4 regions of the Micromonospora sp. MGP-C2 genome follow, and region 1 is predicted to be linked to each of the others. Evidence: riboswitches for the same ligand, from Rfam matches in the RefSeq annotation. Region 1 holds a riboswitch; each other region holds the start of a gene.
What was found. Region 1 has a riboswitch for cyclic di-AMP ahead of AC3CF1_RS19950 (C40 family peptidase). Riboswitches for the same ligand answer to the same signal wherever they lie in the genome.

Region 1 (2,192 bases):
ACCCAGCCGTTGCCGACGTACATGCCGACGTGGTGGATGTCGCTGTAGTAGAAGACCAGGTCGCCGGGCCGCAGGTCGGCCTTGCTGACGTCCTTGGTGACGCGGCTCTGCTGGGCGGCGTTGTGCGGCAACGACACCCCGGCCTTCGCCCATGCGGCCAGCATCAGCCCGGAGCAGTCGTACGAGTTCGGGCCCTCGGCACCCCACACGTAGGGCTTGCCGATCTGCGCGCAGGCGAACTTGACCGCCGTGCCCGCAGCGCCGCCGGGATAGCTGCCGGGGCAGGGCGCCGGACGCAGCGGACCGCCGCCCCCGTTGCCGTACACCTTGAGGCGCAGCTTCTGCAGCCGGTCGATCTCCTCGTTGATCTGCTTCTTCTTGGCCGCCAACTGGGCCTCGGTGCGGGCCAGCTGGGCCACCATCTCGTCCAGCGGCGCCTTCTGCGCGGCCAGCTCGTCGCGCAGGTCGGCGACCTCGCGTACGTCCTGCTGCTGGTTGTGCGCGAACCGGTCGAGCATTTCGAGCTGGCTGACCACCTCGCTGGGTGACCGGCTGCCGAGCATCGCGTTGACGGTCGAGACGGTCTCGCCCTTGTACGCGCGTACAGCCAGCGCGCTGACCTTGTCCATCGCGGCGTCGACCTGCCGCTCGAGCGGGGCGATGCGGGCGGCCAACGCGTCCGCCTGCTTGCGCTTGACGGCAAGGTCGGCCCGGGTGGCGTTGTGCCGTTCGATGATCGGTTCGAGTGTGTTCCAGTCGGCGTCGATCTGGCGCTCGATCTCGGCGACGGACGGGTCGGCGTGGGCGGCCGTGGCGCTGCCCGTCAGGACGACGGCGACGCCGACCAGTGCGGCGAGAGCGGTGGTGAAGCGGGACCAGCGTGGGCGCGGCACGATCGACGTCGGGACGGCGAATGCCGACCGCTCGGACGACGGCCGCGGGGCATGGAGTGCCACCGGGGTTCCGTACTCCTTCTTCCTGACCGCCTACCGGGTTAGCTGACGGGTTCGGGCGGGAAGTCGGCGCCCTACCGCAGTGGCTGCGGATTCACCCCGAGGGACGTGGGTCCCCGGTTCGCTCGGAAACGACTCGGCGGTGTCGGTCCGTTACCGCCCGGGATGGGCGGAGCTGCTGTCGGGCCGACAAATGACCAGAGTAGAGACGCCCGTTACCGATCCGCAACCCGTACGGCCGTGACACTCCGTACCGATTGGGTGGGGGTCACCGACCGTGTGTGAAGAATTCTTTCTCAACAAGTAGATAGATGGAAAGGTATTGACGCAGACTCTCCAGCGGCGCGATGGTGACCTGACCTCTACCCGCGAGAATCTAGGGGGTTCGATGCACCATCCAACAGTGTCGGCCGGCTGGCGCGCGCTGCTCACCACGACCGTCGTCGCCGCCGCGAGCGCGGTGCCACTCTCCACGGCCGCCACCGCCGCACCCACCGCCGATCGCCAGCAGCAGTACGCCGCCGCGGCGACCGAGTACGGCGTGCCGACGGGCGTGCTGCTCGGCGTCTCCTATCTGGAGTCCCGCTGGGACAGCAACGCCGGCACACCGAGCACGAGCGGCGGCTACGGCCCGATGCACCTGACCGACGCCCGCCACGTGACCGCTTTGCCCGGGCGCGGCCACCACGACGCCGGCGCCGAGGACCCACGCGGTGACGACTCCCGGCCCTCCCGGGTGCCCGCGCCCCGACCCGTCGAGGCCCCCGCACCGACCGCCGCCGCGTTGCAGACCGTGGACGCGGCGGCCGCACTGACCGGTGCCACCCCCGAGGCGCTGCGCACCGATGCAGCGGTCAACATCCGGGGTGGGGCCGCGTTGCTCAGCGCGTACCAGCGGGAGTTGGGTGCGCCGGTCGGCGCGGACACCGACCCGGCGGCCTGGTACGGCGCGGTGGCCCGCTACGCCGGTGCGGACAGCGCCGACGCCGCCGCGGCCTTCGCCGACGAGGTCTTCACCACCATCGCCGCGGGCGAGTCCCGGCTGACCGACGACGGCCAGCGGATCACCCTGCCGGCGCGCGCGGTACAACCCGAGCGCTCCTGGTTGGATCGGCTGGGCCTGCGCCGGTTGGCCCGCCCGGACGGGCTGGAGTGCCCGCGCACCATCTCCTGCGAGTGGATCCCGGCGCCCTACGAGGCGTTCGGCGACGGTGACTACGGCAACCACGACCTCTCCGA
Region 2 (2,192 bases), 470 kb from region 1:
CGCACAGACGGTCGAGACGCTGCTCGGGCAGTCGCCGGTGCTGGCCGACGAGGTGGCGCAGGGGCGGTGCGCGGTGGTGGGTGTGTCGTACCGGCTCGCCGCCGGAGCGGTCAGCCCGGTGGCCGCCGTGCCGGCCTGCTTCGCGACGCTCGGCGAGGAGGCCGGGCCCCTCGACCCGGCCGCGCCCGCCGCCGCCTGACGCGACGAGGGCCGCCCCGCGCGACGCGGAACGGCCCTCGGCGAGGGTTCAGCGGGTCAGAGCAGCGACATGTGGACGTGGTCGGTGTGGTTCGACGGCCCGCTGTACGAACTCCAGCCGGTCGCCGGGAACCAGATCTGCCGGTTCCAGATCACGTAGTAGATGCCCAGCCGGTCGGCGTTACGGATGAGGAAGGCGGCGACGTTGTTGCCGTACCTCCGGGTGTCATCGTTGTGCCACGGGGCGAAGCCGCTCTTCTGCAGCGACCAGTCGCAGGCGCGGCCCTTCGGATGCTCCCACGGCCCACCGGATCGGTAGCAGCCGACAAACCGGTTGTAGCCGGCCGCCTTGACCTCTTTGTACGCGTGCAGGGTGCGGGGCGTGACGCAACCGGACGTGGTCGGGTCATTCTCGCTGCACGACTGCGGCTTCCAGTCACCGTCGGCGGTGCGACCCGGGCCGATCTTGGCCACCTTCGAGGTGGCGTCCACCAGGCCGCCGGTGAAGCCCTTGCCGCCGACGAGGGAGAGCGCCTTGTCCGCCTCGCTCTTCCGCTTCGCCATCAGGGCGGTCTGCTTCTGCTGCTCGCGGACCTCCGCGTCGAGGGCCAGCTTGGCCTGCTCGGCGCGGGCCTTCGCCGTGTTGACCTCGGCGAGCTTCTTCTCGTTGACCATGTTCATCTCGTCGAGCACCGCGGCACGCTGGACGAAGGCGTCGGGAGCCTTGCTCTCCAGCAGCATCGCGAGCGCGCCGATCCGACCGGTCCGGTACGACTGGGCGGCGATCAGCCCGACCTGTGGGGTCAGCGCGTCCAGGTCGGCCTTGGCCCGGTCGACCTCCAGCGCAAGTTCCAACTGCCGCTTCTTGGATTTGTCCAGTTGGGACTTGGCGGCGGAGTAGTCGCGGTTGGCCTGCTCGATGACGTCGGTGAGCAGTTGCGGCTCGCCGTCCTCCTCGTGCCCGGACGGCGTGGGGGTCGTCGGGGCGGCGTGGGCCGGGAGGGGCCCGGCGAGCACGGTCAATGCGGCGATCACGGCCACCACGGGTGTCAACCAGCGGCGTAGGGGTGCCGTCACAATGTTCCCTTCCGTCGACCGCCGACCGGGTTAGCTGACGGGTTCGGGGCGGAAGTGGCCCCTACCGCTGACGCGGATTCACCCCACGTACCTGGGTCCCCGATTCGCCGGTTGGCGATTGGGCGGTGGCACCGCAGGCGCCGCTTCGCGCCTTCATCGGTAACCGGCAGCGAGGTTACCCGAGAGTCGGCCGGGTGAGCTACGCCTGGATGCCGACCAAAAGCGTCAATTCGCCATAGCGTTGAGTGACCAGTGACGTGGTTCTCAGGGTGGAGGCCCGATCTGGTCACGCTGAGGAGTGTCACCATGCCGTATCCGTGCTCCTGTTCGACTCCGGCCACCCGGCGGTGGCGGTGGATGGGGGTGGGGTCCGCGTCGGTTCCGGCTCGTCGGGGCGACCCGCTCGCGGTGAGATGAGTGCGGCCAGTGCCTCCGCCCGGTCCGGCTGAGGTCGCGGGGCGGAAGCATCGGTGGACGGTGTGGCGTCCGCACGCCCGGCCGCGGTCACCACTGCGGCCAGCCCGGTGGTCAGTGGCACGGCGGCGATCAGGCCGAGGGTGGCGACCGCGCTGCGGACGATCTCCTGCGCGAGGAACTCGCTGGTGAGGATCTGCCCGATCGGCCGCGCGTCGGCGGTGAGCAGGAGCAGCAGGGGCAGCGACGCGCCCGCGTACGCCAGCACGATGGTGTTGACAGTGGAGGCGATGTGCGCGCGGCCGACCCGGGTCGCGGCCCGATAGAGCTGCAACCGGGTCAGGCCGGGGTTGGCGTGCGCCAACTCGGTGACGGTGGCCGCCTGGGTGACCGTCACGTCGTCGAGCACCCCGAGCGAGCCGATGATGATCCCGGCGAGCAGCAGACCGTGCAGGTCCACGTCGCCCTGGAACATCGACAGCGTGGTGGCGTCCTCGCTGCCG
Region 3 (2,192 bases), 4.0 Mb from region 1:
ACGGCCCCAATCCCGCAGGACGAGGAGTTCGGCCGCGTTCTCGACGCCTTCCTGGCCCGTGGCGGCAGCCTGCTCGCCACGCACAGCGCGACGATCGCGTTTCCCCAGCTCGCGACCTGGCGGTCCACGGTCGGCGCCGCCTGGGACCACGGTCGGACCTTCCACCCGCCGATCGGAACCAGCCTCATCCGACGCACCGACATCGAGCACCCGATCACTACCGGTCTCGTGGACTTCGAGGTGCACGACGAGCGCTACACCGACCTGGAGTTGCTCGACGGCGTCGACGTCGAGACTCTCTACGTCCACGACGAGGGTGGCGACACCCAACCGCTCGTCTGGGCGCGCACGGCCGGGAGCAGCCGGATCGTCTACAACGCACTCGGTCACGACACCCGGTCGTACGAGTCGCCGGGACACGTCGAGCTGCTGCGGCGCATCGTGCTCTGGCTCCGTCACCGCATCTGATCCGCAACGGTCCACGGTGGTCACTGCACACTGACCACCCGCCCGCAACCGCTGCGAGTGACGCCCCGCGTACCCCGGTGAAGAACTTCACAGGGGTTGGGCGATCGTCACCGACCGTGCCTAACGTCGGTCGGGTTCGCCACTGCGGACACCACGGCCGGCAACGCCAAATCCTGCCCCCGGTCGGTGGAACCCAGTCACCCGGGCAGGAGCGGGGGACCCAAACGTTCCTCGGTGCACGTCACCTCGGGGTGAAGCCGCCATCGTGCGGCCGGGCTCCTCGGCCCGAACCCGACAGCTCACCTCGCCGGCGTGGAGGAAGTTCACATGACGTCTGTCTACACGCCCCGTCACCGACGGGTCACCACCCGCCGTCTCGCCGTCGGCACCCTGGCCGTCGGTGCGGTCACCGGTGCTGTCGCCCTCTTCGGCCCGGCCGCCCCCGCGCAGGCCGCGGTCAACTGGGACGCGATCGCCAAGTGCGAGTCCGGCGGTAACTGGAAGATCAACACCGGCAACGGCTACTACGGTGGCCTGCAGTTCTCCCAGAGCACCTGGGCCGGCTACGGCGGCAAGAAGTACGCCGCCCGTGCCGACCTGGCCAGCCGCGGCGAGCAGATCGCCATCGCCGAGAAGGTGCTCGACGGGCAGGGCATCGGCGCGTGGCCGACCTGCGGCAAGAAGGGCGGGTCGTCCGGCGGCTCCACCGCGAAGCCGTCGACGAAGTCCACCGCGAAGCCGTCGACGAAGTCCACGCAGAAGCCCACCGAGCAGCAGGAGCGGCCCTCGCGGCGGGAGCAGCCGGCGACCCGCAACCACGAGCGCACCGCGCCGACCACGGGCGGCCAGACGTACCTGGTCAAGCCGGGCGACACCCTGTCGGAGATCGCCGACAGCCACCGGGTGACCGGCGGTTGGCAGGCGCTCTACGAGCACAACCGGCAGCTGATCGGGGCCGACCCGGGCCTGATCTTCCCGGGTCAGCGGCTCAGCCTCTGACGGTCTTCCCGCGTCAGCGGCTCAGCCTCTGACGGATGACACACGAACGCTCGGCCGGGTCACCGGCCGAGCGTTCGTACGTGTGGTGCGATCAGCCCGAGCGCCCGTACCCCGGGGGGAAGCCGTCACGCCGCGGAGGCGGATGCCTTCGACCCTCGGTGCGACGTGACCGGGCCGGCGTTCCAGCCCCAGCGGGGCGCCGGTGCGCTGCCCTCCCCGGACCAGCCCGTGCCGCCCTCCTCGTTGTCGCCGCCGTCGACGGTCATCTCGACCGGGGCGGGTGTGCTGCGGGCCAGTCGCATCGACTGCTCCGCGCCGGCGCGGGCCGCGCACGGCCAGGACTGCCCGGCGCACTGAAGGTTGCGGCACTGACCCTCGTCGTCCGGCTCGTGGGCGCTCAGCACGTCGATCGCCAGTTGCCAGAGCAGCGGGTCGGTTACGTCGTGCGGCCGTTCGGCAGTGCGACTCGGCCGGTTGCTGGTGTCGTCGTCGGACATTGTGGGTCCCCCCTTGTCAGGCTGTACCCCACAAGGGTCACCCGTGAGCCGCTGGTTAAACCGCCGACCTGCTGTGATGTGTCTCCGGTCGCAGCGGTCGCCGGGACGCCGCACGCAGATCGGTCAATCCGGCAGCAGCGGCATCTCGACGCCCGGCTCCCGGCCGAGCAGGACCGCTCGGGTCAGCGCCGTTGAGCCGAACCGGTCACGGACCGCGTCCACCGCGGC
Region 4 (2,192 bases), 2.1 Mb from region 1:
CGTACGGGCATCGGGGCCGGCACGTTGAGCGGTTACGGCATGACCGGTTACGGCTCGAAGGCCACCAGCGGCTCCAGCAAGATCGACTACCTCTTCCTGAACGGCGGTGTGCGACCGTCCACGATCGACCACACGGTCGGCGGGACGAAGTCGAACCACCTCGCGCTGTACGGCTTCATCGCCTACTGACCGCACGGCCTGCTGACGGCACAGGCTGCTGACGGCACGGACGAAGACGCCGCGGGCGCCGGCCCCTTGTGGGGGACGGCGCCCGCGGCGGTCCAGCGTGCCTGGGTCAGGCGGAGTAGCCCCGGCTGGCGATCCAGTTGGCCAGGTTGATCGTGGTGATCCAGTACGACGCGTCGGCCGGGTTCGCCGAGTCGGCGATCCGCACGGTGCGGCCGTTGTCCTTGTAGCCCACGACGGCGATGTAGTGACCGCCACCGTAGGAGTGCCAGCCGCCGTTGGTGTCGGTGGCGTCGCCGACGACGTTGGCGACCACGCCACGGCCGTCGGTGATGGCCTTGACGACGTCGGCCTGGAGCTGGTCCATCTGGGCCGGGCTGGGCGCGCCGGCGAACATCCGGGTCCGGTACGGGGAGCCCTTCACCTCGGCGTTGAGCACCCGGGTGGTGTCCAGGGCCGAGTTGGTGCCCATCTCGGTGGTGCCCAGCTCGGCGCCGAGCTCATTCTGGGTGCGGTCGACGCCGGCGGCGCTGAGCGCGTTACGGGTAGCTGCCGGGCCGCAGTTGTAGTACGTGTTCTGCGCCTCGTAGTCGTAGTCGAGCACCTTCGTCGCCGGCGGCTTCGGCCGCTCCGGCTTACGGGTCAGGTCCGGGTTGCTGCTGGCCTTGGCCGCGGGTGACGCGGCGGTGGTGGCCGGGGCTGCGGTGGTCGGCGCGGCACTGGCCGACGGGGACGCCTCGCGCACCTCGCCGCGGGAGGCGGCGACGTCGCTGCGCATCTCGGCGACAGTGGTCGCGGTGCGCTGGCCGGCCGGCGCGTCGTCGGCGGTGGTGAGCATGGCGCCGGTGGTGGTGGCGATGGCGAGGGCCGCGGCGGAGGCGGCAACGATCTGGTACGGACGCTCGGTGGTGAGGCGGCGGAGCTGACGCTTCAGGGTGTGCTTCACGGGGTCCTCCACGGATCGGGGGGAGAGCGGCACACCGGGGCCGGACCGGCATCCGGGCAGGCGCCAGCGCGCGGACGATGGTCCGCGGATGGTGAACCGCTCAGGGGAACGCCCGGCGTGGCCGGGCGGTTAGGCGATGACCCGGGGGGTCAGCTCACCGTCACTGGACGAATGAGCGGGGGCACCGCTACGCCGTGGAGGCGAAGGAACAACCGAGGGGTGGAAAGGTGCTGCACGAGGATGGAACTCCTTCCGACACCGCCTACCGGGTTAGCTGACGGATTCGGGCGGGAAGATCGCCCTACCGCGGGCCATGGCTCGCGGATTCACCCCGGACTTACTGATGGGTCCCCGGTTCGTTCATCACGATTGAGCGGGTCGGCGCGGCGTCGCCTCTTGCGATCGGTTACCGCACCGGACGGGACGACACTACTGGGCCGCCCACACCCTGCCAAGCCAGGTTCACCTGCGCAAACCCGAATTCACGCGCCAATTTCTGCGCGTCTTGCCGCTGACGTGACTCGATGGGACAAGCGGTTACGGAGTCGCCAACGGGCGACAACCGGACAGGCCGCCGATAATGCGGCCACAATCACGGGAACAATCGGGCCGATCGTGCCGGACGACCGATTCGGTATCGGCGTGACCCGGCTCACGTCACGGATCGGGCTCAACTGATCCGGGCCGGGCGCCACCGTGCCACGACTGCGGGTCGGAACGCCCCGGTCGCCGCCCGGCGAGCGGGCAGCGGGGCCGGCCGCAGCCGGGCCGCCGCCGCGTACGCCTCAGCGTTGAGGACGCGTACCGACTCGGCGGCCAGCTCCGCGTCCCGCCATGCGGCCCGCTCCCGGGTGGCGGCAGCCTCGTAGTCGGCCAGTCGCGCGTCCCGGACCGCCCGGCTGAGCAGCACCTCCTGCTCGACCGGATGCCGCCGGGGATCCCAGCCGCGCCGGTGCGCGAACACGTCGCCGAGCTGCGCCATGGTCAGGTCGCCCCGCCAGTACGCCGCCATCGCCGCCCGGTGCAGATAGCGCTCCCGGGCGGCGTACTCGGCGGGGGT

Region 2: linked by a shared signal. The riboswitch ahead of AC3CF1_RS22205 (coiled-coil domain-containing protein) and the one ahead of AC3CF1_RS19950 (C40 family peptidase) in region 1 are both predicted to bind cyclic di-AMP.
Region 3: linked by a shared signal. The riboswitch ahead of AC3CF1_RS01110 (transglycosylase family protein) and the one ahead of AC3CF1_RS19950 (C40 family peptidase) in region 1 are both predicted to bind cyclic di-AMP.
Region 4: linked by a shared signal. The riboswitch ahead of AC3CF1_RS29590 (C39 family peptidase) and the one ahead of AC3CF1_RS19950 (C40 family peptidase) in region 1 are both predicted to bind cyclic di-AMP.

What each region holds. Positions count from the first base shown of each region.
Region 1 covers NZ_JBYMEN010000002.1:4,360,394-4,362,585, reverse strand. The annotation lists gene AC3CF1_RS19950 (C40 family peptidase) at 1-956, opposite strand, end outside; cyclic di-AMP (ydaO/yuaA leader) riboswitch at 970-1,105, opposite strand; gene AC3CF1_RS19945 (N-acetylmuramoyl-L-alanine amidase) at 1,357-2,192, shown strand, end outside.
Region 2 covers NZ_JBYMEN010000002.1:4,830,694-4,832,885, forward strand. The annotation lists partial or broken gene AC3CF1_RS22200 (carbonic anhydrase) at 1-199, shown strand, start outside; gene AC3CF1_RS22205 (coiled-coil domain-containing protein) at 256-1,275, opposite strand; cyclic di-AMP (ydaO/yuaA leader) riboswitch at 1,280-1,410, opposite strand; gene AC3CF1_RS22210 (YibE/F family protein) at 1,577-2,192, opposite strand, start outside.
Region 3 covers NZ_JBYMEN010000002.1:352,133-354,324, forward strand. The annotation lists gene AC3CF1_RS01105 (ThuA domain-containing protein) at 1-468, shown strand, start outside; cyclic di-AMP (ydaO/yuaA leader) riboswitch at 623-795, shown strand; gene AC3CF1_RS01110 (transglycosylase family protein) at 796-1,467, shown strand; gene AC3CF1_RS01115 (hypothetical protein) at 1,593-1,964, opposite strand; gene dinB (DNA polymerase IV) at 2,088-2,192, opposite strand, start outside.
Region 4 covers NZ_JBYMEN010000002.1:6,434,560-6,436,751, reverse strand. The annotation lists gene AC3CF1_RS29595 (hypothetical protein) at 1-189, shown strand, start outside; gene AC3CF1_RS29590 (C39 family peptidase) at 296-1,144, opposite strand; cyclic di-AMP (ydaO/yuaA leader) riboswitch at 1,377-1,518, opposite strand; gene AC3CF1_RS29585 (hypothetical protein) at 1,803-2,192, opposite strand, start outside.